Linked DNA regions of Skermanella rosea. The protein of the gene in region 1 interacts with the protein of each later gene in a pairwise test. Links are inferred from orthologs where the notes say so. Each region holds a gene or a part of one and is shown in the gene's direction. Other genes may lie near its edges. The genes, in order: recJ and JL101_RS03770.

Region 1 (8,463 bases):
TACCCGATCCATCCCTTCGGCTTCATCCTGGCCGGCGCCGCGATCCGCCACCTGCCGATCGGGCAGGGCTACAGCTTCATGGAGTCGCTGGAGCGCGCGGTGAAGCACAGCGTGCCCAAGCCGCTGGCGGTCGTGCTGAACTATCCGTCGAACCCGACGGCCGAGGTCGTCGATCTCGACTTCTACCGGCCGATCGTCGAGTTCTGCCTGAAGCACGGCATCTATATCCTGTCCGATCTGGCCTATTCCGAGATCTATTTCGACGACGTGCCGCCGCCGTCGATCCTGGAGATCCCGGAAGCGCGGGAGATCGCGGTCGAGTTCACGTCGATGAGCAAGACCTATTCCATGCCGGGCTGGCGAATCGGCTTCGCGACCGGCAACAAGAAGCTGATCACCGCCCTGGCGCGCATCAAGTCCTACCTGGACTACGGCGCCTTCACCCCGATCCAGGTCGCCGCCGCCGCGGCGCTCAACGGTCCGCAGGACTGCGTCGCCGAGGCTCGGGCGATCTACAAGGCGCGCCGCGACGTCCTGATCGAGGGGCTGGCGGCGGCGGGGTGGCAGGTGCCCAGCCCGCCGGCCAGCATGTTCGCCTGGGCGCCGATCCCGGCCCAGTTCGCCCACCTGGGCAGCCTGGAGTTCAGCAAGCTGCTGCTCCAGGAGGCCAAGGTCGCCGTGGCGCCCGGCATCGGCTTCGGCGAGTACGGCGACGGCCATGTCCGCCTGGCGCTGGTCGAGAACCAGCACCGCATCCGGCAGGCCTGCCGCAACATCCGCCTGTTCTTCCAGGAAGCCGGGATCGCGCCGCAGGGTACCGCGCGCCGCCCCCCGGTTCCCGCCGGCGCCAAGCAGCGGGCCGCGTCGTGATCGCCCCGCTGAAGATCGGGGTCGCCGGCCTCGGGACCGTCGGCGGCGGCGTCCTGAAGCTGCTGGACGGCCATGCCGACCTGCTGGCCGGGCGGAGCGGCCGGCGCATGATCGTCACCGCGGTCAGCGCGCGGACCCGCGGCCGTGACCGCGGCGTGGACCTCAGCGGCGCCCGCTGGTACGAGGACGCGACGGCGCTGGCCGCCGATCCCGACGTCGACGTCGTGGTCGAACTGATCGGCGGGTCCGAGGGAGTCGCCCGCGAACTGTGCGAGACCGCTCTGTCCCGCGGCAAGCACGTGGTCACCGCCAACAAGGCGCTGCTGGCGCTCCACGGCACCGGCCTGGCCCGGCTGGCCGAGGAGAACGGGGTGGCGCTCGCCTTCGAGGCGGCGGTGGCCGGCGGCATCCCGGTGATCAAGGGACTCCGCGAGGGGCTGGCGGCCAACGGGATCAAGGAAGTCCACGGCATCCTGAACGGCACCTGCAACTACATCCTGACCGAGATGCGAGAGACCGGGCGCGAGTTCGGCGACGTGCTCGCCGAGGCGCAGAAGCTGGGCTATGCCGAGGCGGACCCGAGCTTCGACATCGACGGCGTGGACGCCGCCCACAAGCTGGCGATCCTGACCTCCGTCGCGTTCGGCTGCGCGGTCGATTTCGAATCCGTCCATATCGAAGGCATCCGGCACATCTCCGCGCTGGACATCGACTATGCCCGGGAACTGGGATACCGGATCAAGCTGCTGGGCATCGCCCGGCGCTACAACGGAAACGTCGAGCAGCGGGTCCATCCGGCCATGGTGCCGGTCGATTCGCCGATCGCGTCGGTCGACGGCGTGTTCAACGCGGTGGTGGCGGACGGGGATTTCGTCGAGAAGGTCACCTTCGTCGGCCGCGGTGCTGGCGCCGGCCCGACAGCGTCGGCGGTCGTCGCCGACCTCGTGGACGTGGCGCGGGGCCGGATCTCCCCGGCGTTCGGCGTCCCGTCCGATCGGCTTGAAAGCGTCCGAGCCGCCCCGCCCGAGGAACGCCGAGGAGCGTACTACCTGCGCCTCATGGTGGTCGACCGCCCCGGCGTGATAGCAGAGGTGGCGGCGGCGTTGCGCGACGAGAATGTTTCCATGGAATCGTTCCTGCAGCGCGGCCGTGCGCCGGGAGAAGCGGTTCCCGTCGTGTTGACTACACACGATACCGACGAGGCGTCCATGCAGCGGGCGCTGGAGTCGCTGTCGCGGTTGGAAGCGGTGCTGGAAGCGCCGCGGATGATTCGCATCGAGCAGTTCTGAGCCAGGTCCGACGGGTCGGAGGCCCCGAAAACAGGGCTCCGGCGGAAATTCAATCGACTGAGGAAATTGGGGAAGAACCCCAGGGGGAAAACGATGGTAGAGCAAGCAGCGCGTCAGATGGACCGCAACCTGGCCCTCGAGGTCGTACGCGTCACCGAGGCGGCCGCCCTGTCGGCATCGCTGCTGATCGGCCGCGGCGACGAGAAGCTGGCCGACCAGGCGGCTGTGGATGCGATGCGCCAGGCGCTGAACAGCCTGGCGATCGACGGCACCGTCGTGATCGGCGAGGGCGAGCGGGACGAGGCGCCGATGCTCTATATCGGCGAGAAGGTCGGCACCGGCGGCCCGAAGGTCGATATCGCCCTCGACCCGCTGGAGGGCACCACCATCACCGCGACGGGCGGCCCGAACGCGCTCGCCGTGGTCGCGATGGCGGAGGAGGGCGGCTTCCTGAACGCGCCCGACGTCTACATGGACAAGATCGCGGTCGGCGGCAACCTGCCCGAAAATGTCGTGGACCTGGACGAGACGGTCGCCAATAACCTGAAGAACCTGGCCAAGGCCAAGGGCGCCGAAGTCTCCGAGCTGCTGGTCTGCATCCTGGACCGGCCGCGCCACTCCGAGCTGATCGCCAAGGTCCGCGAGGCCGGCGCCCGAATCATGCTGATCTCCGACGGCGACGTGTCCGGCGTGATCGCGACCTCCCAGCCGGAAAGCGGCGTGGACATGTACATGGGCAGCGGCGGCGCGCCGGAAGGCGTCCTGGCGGCGGCGGCCCTGCGCTGCATCGGCGGCCAGTTCCAGGGCCGGCTGCTGTTCCGCAACGACGACGAGAAGGCCCGGGCGGCGCGCTGGGGCGTCACCGACCTGACCCGCAAGTACGAGCTGAACGACCTGGCCAGCGGCAACGTGATGTTCGCCGCCACCGGCGTCACCACCGGCACCATGCTGCGGGGCGTTCGCCGTTTCGCCGGCGGGGCCGTGACCCACTCGATCGTCATGCGCTCGAAGAGCGGCACCGTCCGCATCGTCGAGGCGCACCACAACTTCCGCCGCAAGACCGGCTTCGGTCCCGCGGATAAGTGAGTTCGCAACACGCCTTCCTGAACGTTACCCGCTCGCTCGGCGGCCGGCGCTGGATCGCCCGGCCGTCCGACGAGCGGACCGCCCTGGCGCTCGCCCAGAGCCACGGCCTGCCGGAACTGGTGGGCCGCGTCCTCTCGGCGCGCGGCGTCGATCTGCCCACGGCGGACAATTTCCTGTCGCCGACGCTCAAGGCGTTGCTGCCCGACCCCAGCCACCTGAAGGACATGGACGCCGCGGCCGACCGCATCGCGCGCGCGATCCGGTCCGGCGAACGGGTGGCGGTGTTCGGCGACTATGATGTGGACGGCGCCACCTCCTCGGCACTGCTGCGCCGTTTCTTCCGCGCGGCGGGGGCGGACCTCTCCGTCTATATTCCGGACCGGATCGCCGAAGGCTACGGCCCCAACGCGCCGGCGCTGATCCGCCTGAAGGAAAAGGGCATCAGCCTGGTGGTCACGGTCGATTGCGGCGTTACCGCCTTCGATCCGCTGGCCGCCGCCGCCGCCGCGGGGCTCGACGTGGTCGTGGTCGACCACCACGCCGCGGAGCCGCGCCTGCCGCAGGCGGTCGCGGTGGTGAACCCCAACCGGGTGGATGACGCCTCGCCGCACAAGACCCTTGCGGCGGTCGGCGTCACCTTCCTGCTGGTCGTGGCGCTCAACCGCGTGCTGCGGGATGCCGGCTGGTGGTCGGCGGGCCGGCCGCAGCCGGACTTGCTGGGCTGGCTCGACATCGTTGCCCTGGGCACGGTATGCGACGTGGTCCCGCTGGTCGGCCTCAACCGCGCCCTGGTGAGCCAAGGGCTCAGGGTGATGGCGCGGCGGTCCAACCCGGGCATCACCGCCTTGTCCGACCTGTGCAAGCTGGCGGAGAAGCCGGACGCCTGGCATGCCGGCTATATCCTGGGGCCGCGGGTGAACGCCGGCGGGCGGGTCGGCGCGTCCGACCTGGGTGCCCGGCTGCTCTCGACCGACGATCCGGCCGAGGCCGCCGACCTGGCGCGCATCCTCGACCAGCACAATACCGAGCGCCGCGCCATCGAGGCGGCGGTGGTCGAGGAGGCCATGGTCCAGGTCGAGGCGGCGCTGGAGGACCTGGGCGGGCTGGTCTTCGCGGTCGGCGAAGGCTGGCATCCGGGGGTGATCGGCATCGTCGCCGCCCGCCTGAAGGAGCGCTACAACCGCGCGGCCTGCGTCGTGGCGCTCGACAAGGGCATCGGAAAGGCGTCCGGCCGGTCGGTCCGCGGGGTCGACCTGGGGGCGGCGGTGATCGCCGCGCGCCATGCCGGCCTGCTGATCGCCGGCGGCGGCCACCGCATGGCGGCGGGCTTCACCGCGGCTGCCGAGCGGCTGCCGGAGCTGAAGCAATTCCTGTCCGACCGCATCGCCGCCCAGCAGGAGGGCGGACCGCTGGCCCCGACCCTGGAGCTGGACGGCGTGCTGTCGGTGGGGGGCGCCACGCCCGACCTGGTCGGTACGCTGGCCAAGCTGGGGCCGTTCGGCACCGGCAATTCTGAGCCCCGCTTCGCGCTGGCCGACGCCCGGATCGCCCATGCCAGCGTGGTCGGCGAGAACCATGTCCGCTGCATCCTGACCAGCGGAGGCGGCGAGCGCCTGAAGGCCATCGCGTTCCGCGCGCTCGACAGCGACCTGGGCAAGGGCCTGCTGAAGAGCGGCGGCGCGCCGCTTCATGTCGCCGGTCATCTGCGCCCCGACAACTGGCAGGGACGCAACGAGGTCCAGCTGATGATCGAGGACGCCGCCCCGGTCTGGGGAGGGAACTGAACCCTTGCCGGGGCGGAGAAATTTCCCACAGAAACTTCGCCGCCCCAGCAAAATCCGCCTTGATTTACCCCCGTCGCCCGGCTATCCATCCACTCACTTCAGCGCCTCGTCCCCTTCGTCTAGAGGCCTAGGACACCGCCCTTTCACGGCGGCGACACGGGTTCGAATCCCGTAGGGGACGCCAGCACTTTTCGATGACTTAGCTGGCCGCGCACTCTTCTGAACAAGCTTTGTCGGGTATTTTGTCGGTAACCCGCCCGCGAATGGTGCTTTGCACGGCCTTGGATCGGCTTGCATTGGTTTGGACTCCAATTCTCAATCCGGGCTGTTTCTCGACGTCTTGGCCGATTCGCGGCTGATGAGCAGCTTGCCGGCCAGCTTCTTCACGACAGGGTCTTTCCCTTCTCTCATCATGGAGAAGAAAGTGCCTCGGCTGATCGAGTGAGAGCTGGCTCAGGAAATCTGGACAGCGGGATAAGTGGAGTTTCTGCCTGAAGGCGGCCGGTATGTGTGCCGCACAGGAGAGAGCATGACGAGAAGACCCCGCCGGAACCACACACCGGCTTTCAAGGCGAAGGTGGCTTTGGCTGCCGTCAAGGGCGAGAATACGCTGGCCGAGTTGGCTCGGCAGTTCGACATTCATCCCAACCAGATCACCCAGTGGAAGGCGCAGTTGCTCGACGGGGCGGCCGGGGTGTTCGGATCGGACAGCTGCGGCGAAAGCCAGCGTCCGGAGGTCGATCTGACGGTGCTACATGCCAAGATCGGAGAGCTGACGCTGGAGAACGATTTTTTGGCCGGCGCGCTCGGCAAAGCGGGCAGGCCTTGCGCAAAGCGACGATCGACCGCTCCCATGATCTGCCGATCACGCGGCAGGCCAAGGTGCTCAACGTCAGCCGGGGCAGTGTTTACTACCTGTCGAGGCTGGCCTCGGCCGCCGATCTCGCCCTGATTCGCCGGATAGATGAACTGCATCTTGATTTCCCCTTCGCAGGCAGCCGCATGCTGCGCGACCTGCTGATCGCCGAGGGCTTTCGGACCGGCCGCTGGCATGTCGCGACGCTGATGAAGCGGATAAGCACCCAGGCCCTCTACCGTAAGCCCAACAGTTCGAAGCCAGCACCGGGCCACAGGATCTATCCGTATCTCCTGCGCAATCTGCCGGTCACCCGTGCCAACCAGGTCTGGGCCATGGACCTGACCTACGTTCGCATGGCGCGTGGCTTCGTCTGCCTCGCCGCCGTGATCGACTGGTTCAGCAGGCGCGTCCTGTCCTGGGGGTTCTCGATCACGATGGAGGCCGGGTTCTGCGTTGAGGCGGTCGAGGAAGCTTTGGCCCGCCATGGCAAGCCGGAGATCTTCAACAACGATCAGGGCAGCCAGTTTACCAGCGCCGCGTTCACCGGCCTGCTGACCGACAACGCCATCGCCATCAGAATGGACGGCAGGGGGCATTGCGCGACAACGTGTTTGTGGAGCGGCTCTGGCGCTCCGCCAAATATGAGGAAACATACCTCAAGGCCTACGATACGGTAGCCGAGGCGCGGAAATCGCTCGCCAGTTACTTCGGCTTTTACAACTCCCGCAGACCTCATTCGAGCCTTGACCGGCAAACACCCGATCAGGCCTACTTCACCCCGCTTCCGCAGGTCGCGGCAGCCTGAACCCCGCAGGCGCTTCACTTGTCCGCTGAAAATGCTGTTCAAATAAATGGAGCCACCTCATTAATTCCGGAAACAGGTGCGCTGGCAAGCGCGCCGGGGCAATCATTTGGGCTGATTTGTGAAGGGTGGATTGGCGTTATTGACTGAAGCGGTGCCTGCTTTCTCTTCTACAATGCTTGCCTGAGAACCTTCTTGTTTGGGCATCACATTAGGTGGCGCTCCAAAGCCGCCTCCCTGAAGCTGGATTCCTGATCGCTCGCTGACATGGTTGTTTGCTCCAACACTAGCACTTACAACCTGAGAAGGCGAAAGCTTAGGTTTCTCGAGTTCCGCATCGCTAATGGTGTAAATATATAGAACATAGACCAAAAAGAACGCAAACGATATAATTAGAATGAATAGGCCGGTTATTGAAGATTTTAGGGACACTTTTCCTTGCTCGAGTGCTATGTTGCTATCTTGAGAAAATGAATCTTTCCCATTTAATGCTAATCGATAGGAGGCCATTAGTTGGAGTGCAGCCAGCATGACACCCGATATAGTTATCGAAACCACCATCCACAGAGTAACGCCTTCGGCATAATACTGCCTTTCAAATTTCGTTTTGCGGATTTTGTAATCGTTGAGCGCGCTTTCATTAAATACCACTGAAATACAAAGATTAGAGAATTCGTATATAATATCTTTCGACATTGTCTGATAACCAGCTAGCTTCATGTAATTGCTCATGCACGAATTCATCGATAGTTTGTCAAGATCATTTTCTGCTGACGTGGCAATCGGTGTTTGTGTCTGGTTGTTGGTCAAGCTGTGATGTGAGAAAAAGATGCCGGCTATAAATCCGAAAAGTACTGCTGTGAGTAGAGTTGTAACTAGTAAGAATAAAATTTTCAGGACATAATTTGATTGCCCGGCATCAATTTCGCGAATAAGTTGGTTGCGTTTCACTGGGTAAATCCATATATCGGTCCTTTGAAAGAGTTGCAATAGCAACTAACTCCAGGAGAAACCGGAGTTGACGGAATATAACAAGTTCCGAACGGAGTTGCACACATAACTAAATTCATTTGCGGTGGGGGAGGTGTCTGCGCCGGCACGAATGGAGCTTGATTTGGGAAGGAAGGAAGCGGAGCGGGTGGTGCCTGAGATGGGCAATCTGTGCTTTGGGTTCCATCAGGGTATGTAGTAGTTTTGCATCCACTCTGAGCATAGGAGGGATAAGCTCCTGGTATAATTTGGATTAGTGCTGATACCAACAGAACATACTTCATGGAAGAGCTCCTCCAGAACTTGTTTAGCCGCATCATACTCGTCTGATACATTCATTTACATGAACTTCGCATTGGTATCAATATTCCATTAAGTGTTATGCCACATTCGGTGGTTCTGGGCTAATTTATAGTTGGCTCATGAAACTATTCAGATCTTGGAACCACTGTCGCTCATTGTAACTTCCGGCCTTGTCGTTTGGCGTAACCGACACATCAGCGATAGGTACCTAAATTCCGGCTGGGCTGCTTTATTCAGAGTGCAAGAGGGTGTTGAGGTGAAGGCTAGCCAAATTCGAGCGATGTGATGGCGTGAGGCGTGAGGCTGATCGCTTGTTGATCTGGAAGGGGGCGCAGCGGGATCCAGGAAGACGCGCGATGGCGGACAAACCCCACCCAACGGATCTGACGGATCAGCAATGTGAACTGATCCGGCTGTTGCTTGAGCACAGCCATGGACGGCGTGGCCAGCGGCACTACAGTCTACGGCGGGTCGTCGATG
Region 2 (8,423 bases), 1.4 Mb from region 1 along the record:
GCGTCGCGTCGACCACGCGGGCCTTGAAGATGTCGGCGATCCGCAGGCTCTCGATGCGCCGGTCGCCGGTGCCGGCCACCTTGATCAGCGCCAGCTCGCGCTCGATGAAGGGACCCTCGTCGGTCAGGTCGCGCACCCGGTGGACCGGAACCAGCCGGTCGAGCTGGTTCTTGATCTGCTCGATGATCATGCGGGTGCCGCTGGTCACGATGGTGATGCGCGAGACCTGCTGCTCGGCATCCACCTCGGCGACGGTCAGGCTCTCGATGTTGTAGCCCCGGCCGGAGAACAGGCCGATGACGCGGGCGAGCACGCCCGGCTCGTTGTCGACCAGGACGGAGATGGTGTGCTTTTCGATGTTGATTTCCACGGAACGGGCTCCAGCAGGGATGGCATTGGGTTGGTTGGTATGGGCGCATGACGACCGGCCCCGCGCCGTCGCGGGACCGGCCTTTCGACCGCGGAAAGCGGCGCCTTATACCAGGACCATGCCTTCCTCGGGAGTGCTGTCCCGCTGCATCCCGTTGCCCTGCTGGTCCGCCGGGCCCAGCAGGATTTCGTTGTGTGCCCTCCCGCCGGGGATCATCGGGAAGCAGTTTTCCTTCTGGTCCACGCACATGTCGACGATCACCGGGCGGCGGACGTCGATCATTTCCTGAAGCACCGCGTCCACCTCCGACACCTTGGTGGCGCGCAATCCCACGCCGCCGAAGGCCTCGGCCAGCTTGACGAAGTCGGGCAGGGCCTCGCTGTAGCTCTCCGAATAGCGGCTGCCGTGCAGCAGTTCCTGCCACTGGCGGACCATGCCCATGTACTGGTTGTTCAGGATCAGCACCTTGATCGGCAGGCGGTACTGGACCGCGGTCGCCAGCTCCTGCATGTTCATCATGAAGGACGCCTCGCCCGACACGTCCACCACCAGCGCGTCGGGATGCGCGATCTGGGTGCCGATGGCGGCCGGCAAGCCGTAGCCCATGGTGCCCAGCCCGCCCGACGTCATCCAGCGGTTCGGCTCCTCGAAGGGGATGAACTGGGCGGCCCACATCTGGTGCTGGCCGACCTCGGTCGTGATGTAGGTGTCGCGGTTCCGGGTCAGCTCGCGCAGCCGCTCAAGCGCGTATTGCGGCTTGATCACCGGGTCGGAGTGGATGTAGCGCAGGCAGTCGCGGCCCCGCCACTCGGCGATCTGGGCCCACCACTGCTTCAGCGCCTCCTTGTCCGGACGCTTCTGGCGGGCCTTCCAGATGCGGATCATGTCTTCCAGGACATGGGCGCAGTCGCCGACGATCGGCACGTCCACCCGGACGTTCTTGTTGATCGAGCTGGGATCGATGTCCACATGGATCTTCTTGCTGCCGGGCGAGAACTCCGACAGCTTGCCGGTCACGCGGTCGTCGAACCGCGCGCCGATATTGATCATCACGTCGCACCCGTGCATCGCCAGGTTGGCCTCGTAGGTGCCGTGCATGCCCAGCATGCCCAGGAACTGCGGGTCCGACGCCGGATAGGCACCCAGGCCCATCAGGGTGTTGGTGCAGGGATAGCCCGTCATGCGGACGAACTGGGTCAGCAGCTTGGAAGCCAGCGGGCCGGAATTGATCACGCCGCCGCCGGTATAGAAGATCGGCCGCTTGGCGTTGGCGATCAGCTCGACCGCCTCTTCGACGCGGGCGATCTCCGGCTTGACCTGCGGGCGGTAGGTCTTGTGCCTGACCTCGTTCGGCGGCACGTACGGGCCGTCTGCGAACTGCACGTCCTTGGGGATGTCGATCACGACCGGGCCGGGGCGGCCGCTCTTCGCGACCCAGAACGCCTCGTGCATGGTCCGCGCCAGGTTGGCGACGTCCTTCACCAGGTAATTGTGCTTGGTGCAGGGCCGGGTGATGCCGGTCGTGTCGGCTTCCTGGAAGGCGTCGTTGCCGATCAGGTGCGTCGGCACCTGGCCGCTCAGGCACACGATCGGGATGCTGTCCATCAGCGCGTCGGTCAGGCCGGTGACCGCGTTGGTGGCGCCGGGGCCGGACGTTACGAGAACGACGCCGACCTTGCCGGTCGAGCGCGCATAACCTTCCGCCGCATGGACAGCCGCCTGTTCGTGACGCACCAGGATGTGGCGCAGGTCGTTCTGCTTGAACAGGGCGTCATAGATCGGAAGTACCGCGCCGCCGGGATAGCCGAAAATGACGTCTACGCCCTGGTCCTTCAGGGACTTGATGACGATCTCCGCACCGGTCAGCTTGTTCTCGGACATCTTTGACTACCTTCGTGTGTAGCGCACCCGCGCGCACCGCGGATGCCTCGTCTCCGTCTATGAAAATCCCGTTGTTTCTCAGGAATTTCAGCAAGTTGGCACTTCGGCCCGGGGCTGTGCCGAGGGCCGGGAAGCCGCAACCTAATCAAAACATTTTCCAGGGTCAACCCATTTTGCGAATTATGTTGCGAACCGTTTGTTGCATGCTTTCCGAATCTTGCGCGTTAATCACATGGCTGCCATGCGCCGGGCCGAGCTGGTGGCGGAACCAGGTGCCCTGCCGTTTGGCGTAGCGCCGGGTCGAGGTCTTGGCGGCGGCGACCGCGTCCTCCAGCGCGGCCTCGCCGCGCAGATAGGCCGAAAGTTCCGGCACGCCCAGCGCCTTCAGGGCCGGCAGGCCGGGGGAGAGGTCCAGCTCCAGCAGCGCGCGGACCTCGTCCAGGGCGCCGCGCTCCATCATGATGTCGAAGCGCCGGTCGCAGGCGGCGTACAGCGCGCCGCGCGGCGGATCGACCACGAACGGCACGAAGCGCAGGCCGGGCGGCGGGCCGGCCGCCGGGGCGGACTGCCAGTCGGTGATCGACCGGCCGGTCGCCTCCAGCACCTCCAGCGCGCGGCCCAGGCGCTGGCCGTCGCCCGGCTTCAGGCGGGCCGCCGTGGCGGGGTCGCGTTCGGCCAGCAGCGCGTGCAACCCCGGGGCACCCAGCGCTTCCCGGCGCTCCCGCACGGAAGCCCGGACCGCCTCGGGGATCGGCGGGATGTCGGCCAGCCCCTCCATCAGCGCCCGGATATAGAGGCCGGTGCCGCCGACCACGATCGGCAGCCGCCCGGCCGCGTGGGCCTCGGCGATCTCCGCCAGGGCCAGCGCCTGCCAGCGCGCCGCCGAGCAGCGCTCCGACGCCGGCAGCGCGCCGTAGAGCCGGTGCGGCGCCCGCGCCTCGTCCTCCGCGGTCGGCCGGGCGGTCAGGACCGGCAGCTCGGCGTAGATCTGCATGCTGTCGGCATTGATGACGGTACCGCCGAATTCCTCGGCCAGATCGAGTGCCAGCGCGGATTTGCCGCTGGCGGTAGGTCCGCCGACGACGACTACGGGTTTATCTGGCATGGACAACGCTTGGTGAGACATTTCATAAAGGCGGCCGACCCTCGCCCGCGGATACTTCCATGAACAATGTTCTGACCCTGATCGCCGATCCCGCCGCCGCCGACCTGGACGATAGCACGGTAGGCGCCGCGCGCGCCGCCCTGAAGGACCTGGGGGCCGAAACCGGCGCTCCGGACTGGCTCGCCCCCGGCGTCGCCTGCGACATCCCGTTCGACGGGCTCAACTGCGACCAGGCCGACGCGGCGCTCCACACCGCCTTGCCCGGGCGTCCGGTGGACCTGATCACCCAGCCGGCCGAGGGACGCCGCAAGCGGCTGCTGGTGGCCGACATGGAGTCCACCATCATCCGGCAGGAGATGCTGGACGAACTGGCCGAGCTGGTCGGGCTCAAGGACCTGATCGCCGGGATCACCTGGCGCGCGATGAACGGCGAGATCGACTTCAAGGACGCGCTGCGCGAGCGGGTGGCGCTCCTCAAGGACCTGCCGGTCGAGGCGCTGGACCAGGTCTACGGCCGGGTCGACCTGATGCCGGGCGCGCTGGCGCTGGTCGCGACCATGAAGGCGAACGGCGCTTACTGTACCCTGGTGTCCGGCGGCTTCAAGTTCTTCACCGAGCGGGTGCGCGCCACGGTCGGGTTCGACGAGGACCAGGCCAACGATTTCGAAATCGCGGACGGAAGGCTGAGCGGCCGAGCGGTCGAGCCGATCCTGGACAAGGACGCCAAGGTGGCCGCCCTGATCCGGGTCGCCGGCGCCCAGCGGATCCCGCTGCGGGAGTCCATCGCGGTGGGCGATGGCGCCAACGACCTGCCGATGCTCCAGGCCGCCGGGCTGGGCGTCGCGTTCCACGCCAAGCCGGCGGTGGCGGCCCAGGCGCGGGCGCGGGTGGAGCGCTCCGACCTGACGGCGCTGCTTTACGCCCAGGGCTACCGGACCGAGGAGATCCAGGCGCCCCGCCTGATCTCCTGACGTCCGGCGCTTCCCGTCACGCCGTTTTCCGCTCCGCGTCCGGAGCATCCGGAGCGTCCGCCGGCTGCGGAGCGTCCGCCGGCGGGGCGGCCTCTGGCTCCGCGGCGGCGGGGGCCATGGCGGCCGCCGCGGCCGTCGTCGCGGCGGCGACCGCCGCTACCGCCGCGGCGCTGCCCGCCAGGGTGCCCGGGGCACCCTCCGCCGGGGCCTGAGCATCCGCCGCCGCGGGAGCGGAGGTGGGAGCGGGAGCAGGCGCGGGAGCCGGAGCAGGCGCGGGAGCCGGAGCAAGAACCGGCGCGAAGTCCGAAGCCGCCGGGGCGGAGCCGCGGGCGGGAGCCGCGGACGGGTCCGTCTTCTGCTTGAACAGGGATTCGACCGTGTCCACCAGCCGCTGCAGGATCGTGTAGACCAGAGTCGCCGAGAAGCCGCCGAGCAGGGCCAGCAGCGGCTTGCTGAAGGTGGCAGCCGCCGAGGTCGAGGTGACCGCCCCGGTCGCCTGGTCGATCTCCGGCCCGATCGGGATCATCTGCGACAGGACGAGCCCGGCGATCACGCCCAGGCCGATCCGGATCCAGTAGGACGATTCGAAATGCGGGTCGTAGGTGCCGGCCCCGATATAGGAGTGGGCGATGAACAGCGCGTGGAAGCACCCACCCATCGCCGCCGCGCTCATCAGGAAAACCAGCACCAGGAAGCTTTCCATCCCGCTCATCGAATAGATGTCGGACGCCAGGTTGGGAAGGTTGACGGCGTCCGACAGGCTGGTCAGCACGAACAGCAGGGTGAACAGAGTGGCGCCGACCACCAGCCTCCGGATCGACGGCAGCGGCCCCAGGCAGGAGATCCAGCCGTTGCGCGCCCGGTCGATCTGGAGCAGGTAGATCGTCCGGGGCGACGCCGGCGCCACCACCCTGGCCAGCTGGGTATGGATCGCGCCGAGCGTCGCGAGCGGCACCCCTCCGGAATTCACCGCCGTCTCGACCAGGTCCAGGGACTGCATCAGCGGATCCGGTATCACGGTCCCGCTGCCCATCGCGTGCCGGGCCATGGCGTCGCATTCCAGGGCGATCCGCTGGGTCAGGGTGACCTCGCCCCATTCCGCTTCGGGCGAACCGTTCGCGGCCGCCAGCCGGACCAGATTGTTGACCGATGTATCCGTCACGGATGGCCTCCAGGAAATTGACAACCGAAAGGACATGAGATTTCGCGGAAAGCATAAATAAATTATAAAAGACAAATCATGCACTACCGCGGCGTGTGCGGCTCTGGCGGAGGGCTGCAACCCTCCGCCGATGTTCTTGATTTGTTTGCGCGTACCCCTTAATGTAGACCTGTCCCCACAGCCCGGCATGCTTCCCATGGCGACCGTCATCATCACGGAAAAATCCAGTCAGGCCAAAGACCTGCGCGCCGCGCTGGGCGACCGGTTCGGCCGCATCCTGCCGGCGGAGGGGCACCTGCTGCGGCTGGCCGAGCCGGACGAGGTCAATCCCGCCTGGAAGCGCTGGTCCTCGGCCCTGCTCAAGCCCGACGGGCTGTACCCGACTCGGCCGGACCCGAACGGCAACAAGCCGGCCAAGTTCCAGGCCATCGCGTCGGCGCTGAAGGCGTGCGACCGGGTGATCCTGGCGACCGACTGCGACCGCGAGGGCCAGCTGATCGGGCAGGAGATCCTGGAGCATGTCGGGTTCCGCGGGCCGGTGCTGCGCGCCATCTTCACCGCGCAGGACCCCAAGACGATCCGCGACGCCTTCGACCGGCTGAAGCCCAACGCCGAGCTGCGCCCCGTCTACGAGGCGGCGGTCGCGCGCCAGCAGGCCGACCAGATCTTCAACCTGTCCCTGACGCGCACCGCGACCACGACCCTGCTGGCGCCGGGCGTCAAGGGCGTCATCGGCATCGGCCGGGTCAAGACGCCGACCCTGGCGATCGTCTGCCTGCGCGAGCTGGAGATCCTGAACTTCAAGCCGGAGGATTATTTCGAGGTCACGGCCACCGCGACGGTGGGGGCCGGCACCTTCCTGATGCGCCACGCCCCGCCGCCCAAGGACCGGATCAAGGACCGCGCCCGGGCGGAGGCGATCGCCGCCGCGGCGGAAGGCTGCCGGGGACCCCTGGCGGTGACGGTGGAGGAGAAGCGGCAGGGTCCCCCCCGCCTGTTCGACCTGCCCGCGCTCCAGAAGACCTGCGGCCAGCGCTGGGGCTGGAACGCCGACAAGACCCTGGCGGTCGCCCAGGAGCTGTACGACGGCGACGGTAAGAAGCTGATAACCTATCCCCGGGCCGAGGCCCGCTACCTGTCGGAGAACCAGATCGCCGACGTGCCGGCGGTCGTCGGCGCGCTCACGGCATTACGGGGCTTCGCCCACCTGGACATCTCCCGCCCGGTGATCCGCAAGGGCAAGTCCGGCCATTTCCACGACAAGTCGCTGGAAGGCGTGTCGCACCACGCGATCGTCCCCAACGTCAACGTCCTCAACGACCTGGAGCCCCGGCTGGCCCGGTTGAGCGACGACGAGAAGCGCCTGTTCGCGCTGATCTGCCGCTCCTACCTCGCGATCGTGATGCCGGACTACGAGTACCGCCAGACCACAATCACCATGCCGGTGCCCGTGCCGGGTTCAATGCCGCCGGGCAAGCCCGTGGAGTTCCGCACCATCGGCCGCGTGCCGATCCGGCTGGGCTGGAAGCAGGTCTTCGGCGGCACCGAGCCGGGCGCCCCCGCCGAGCCCGAGAACGAGCAGACCCTACCCCCCGTCAACGACGGTGACCCCGCCACCCTGTCCGACGCCAAGGTGGAGGCCAAGCGCACCCAGCCACCGCCCCGCTACAACGAGGGCACCCTGATCGACGCCATGCAGAACGCCTGGCGCTTCGTCGAGGACCCGGCGCTGCGCGACCGGCTGAAGGAAGCCAAGGGCATCGGCACGCCGGCGACCCGCGCCGAGGTGATCAAGGGGCTCAAGCGGCAGAACATGCTGGCGACCGACGGCAAGCTGGTGGTGCCGACGCCGGCCGGCCTCCACCTGTTCGAGCTGCTCCGGACCTCCGCGCCCGTGCTGGTCGATCCCGGCACCACCGCCGTCTGGGAGATGCGGCTGGACGAGATCGTGACCGGCCGGGCCGAGTTCCGCCACGTCATCGACGGCATCGCGACCGAGGCCGAACGCCTGATCGGCGCCCTCCGGTCCCGCCGGGGCACGGCCCTGGACCTGGGCGCCCCGGCCCCTCCCGTCGCCAAGACCCCGTCCAAGCGCCGCGCCGCCGCACCCGGAACCGCGCGCAAGCGAAAGTCCGCGGCGCCTGCCGACGGCGAGGCTTCTGCGGCACCGAAGCGCCGCCGGGCCACCACGCCGCGCAAGGCCGCGCCCAAGCCGTCCGGCAATCCGCCGACCGAGAAGATGCTGGCCTTCGCCAACAGCCTCGCGACCCGCAAGGGCGTCCCGCTGCCCCCGGAGGTAAGCACCGACTTCGACGCCTGCCGCAAGTTCCTGGACGCGCACGCCAAGGTCTCGCCCTGACACCCGGAGGGTGCGCGTCCCGCGCACCATGGGCGGCGTGACGCCGCCCCTCCCCGGAAACGACGCCGGCGGCGGCCTCAGACCGTCAGCGACCCCGCCTTGGCGGCGGCGTAGCGCTCGCCGACCTTGGCCCAGTTCACCGTGTTCCACCAGGCCTTCAGGTAGTCGGCCCGGCGGTTCTGATAAGTCAGGTAATAGGCGTGCTCCCACACGTCGTTGCCCATCAGCACGCGCTTGCCGTCCATCAGAGGCGTGTCCTGGTTCGGCCGGCTGTCCAGCGCCAGCTTGCCCTGGCGGTCCACCGTCACGAACACCCAGCCGGACCCGAACACCCGCGCCCCGGCGCCGTTGAACAGCTCCTTCATGGACTCCAGGCCGCCCAGGTCGCGGTCGATCGCGGCCTTCAGCTCGCCCGCCGGGGCACCGCCGCCCGGCCCCATGATCTGCCAGAACATGGTGTGGTTGGCGTGCCCGCCGCCATTGTTCCGGATTGCTGTCCGCACCGCCTCGGGCATCTCGCCGAGCTTCGCCAGGATGTTCTGGAGCGGCATCTCCGCGACCCTGGAATGGTCCTT

What was found.
Region 2: the proteins of recJ (region 1) and JL101_RS03770 interact in binary tests that used the Escherichia coli proteins (3 or more experiments, as listed by UniProt). The link is inferred for Skermanella rosea from one-to-one orthologs.

The regions. Positions count from the first base shown.
Region 1 is NZ_CP086111.1:2,174,477-2,182,939, forward strand. Bases 2,636-5,635 are described here. They hold recJ (single-stranded-DNA-specific exonuclease RecJ), read left to right. Parts: upstream 2,636-3,241; coding sequence 3,242-5,029; downstream 5,030-5,635. Other genes in these bases: glpX (class II fructose-bisphosphatase), read left to right, coding at 2,636-3,245. In the rest of the region: JL101_RS09935 (LL-diaminopimelate aminotransferase), read left to right, coding at 1-870; JL101_RS09940 (homoserine dehydrogenase), read left to right, coding at 867-2,159; more of glpX, read left to right, coding at 2,277-2,635; JL101_RS09965 (hypothetical protein), read right to left, coding at 6,796-7,641; JL101_RS09970 (hypothetical protein), read right to left, coding at 8,247-8,417. UniProt on the Escherichia coli protein: Single-stranded-DNA-specific exonuclease.
Region 2 is NZ_CP086111.1:799,734-808,156, forward strand. The notes cover bases 5,307-8,266. They hold JL101_RS03770 (DNA topoisomerase), read left to right. Parts: upstream 5,307-5,685; coding sequence 5,686-7,848; downstream 7,849-8,266. Other genes in these bases: JL101_RS03765 (hypothetical protein), read right to left, coding at 5,307-5,489; JL101_RS03775 (superoxide dismutase), read right to left, coding at 7,926-8,266. In the rest of the region: ilvN (acetolactate synthase small subunit), read right to left, coding at 1-370; JL101_RS03750 (acetolactate synthase 3 large subunit), read right to left, coding at 476-2,251; tRNA (adenosine(37)-N6)-dimethylallyltransferase MiaA, read right to left, coding at 2,415-3,356; phosphoserine phosphatase SerB, read left to right, coding at 3,416-4,327; more of JL101_RS03765, read right to left, coding at 4,344-5,306; more of JL101_RS03775, read right to left, coding at 8,267-8,423.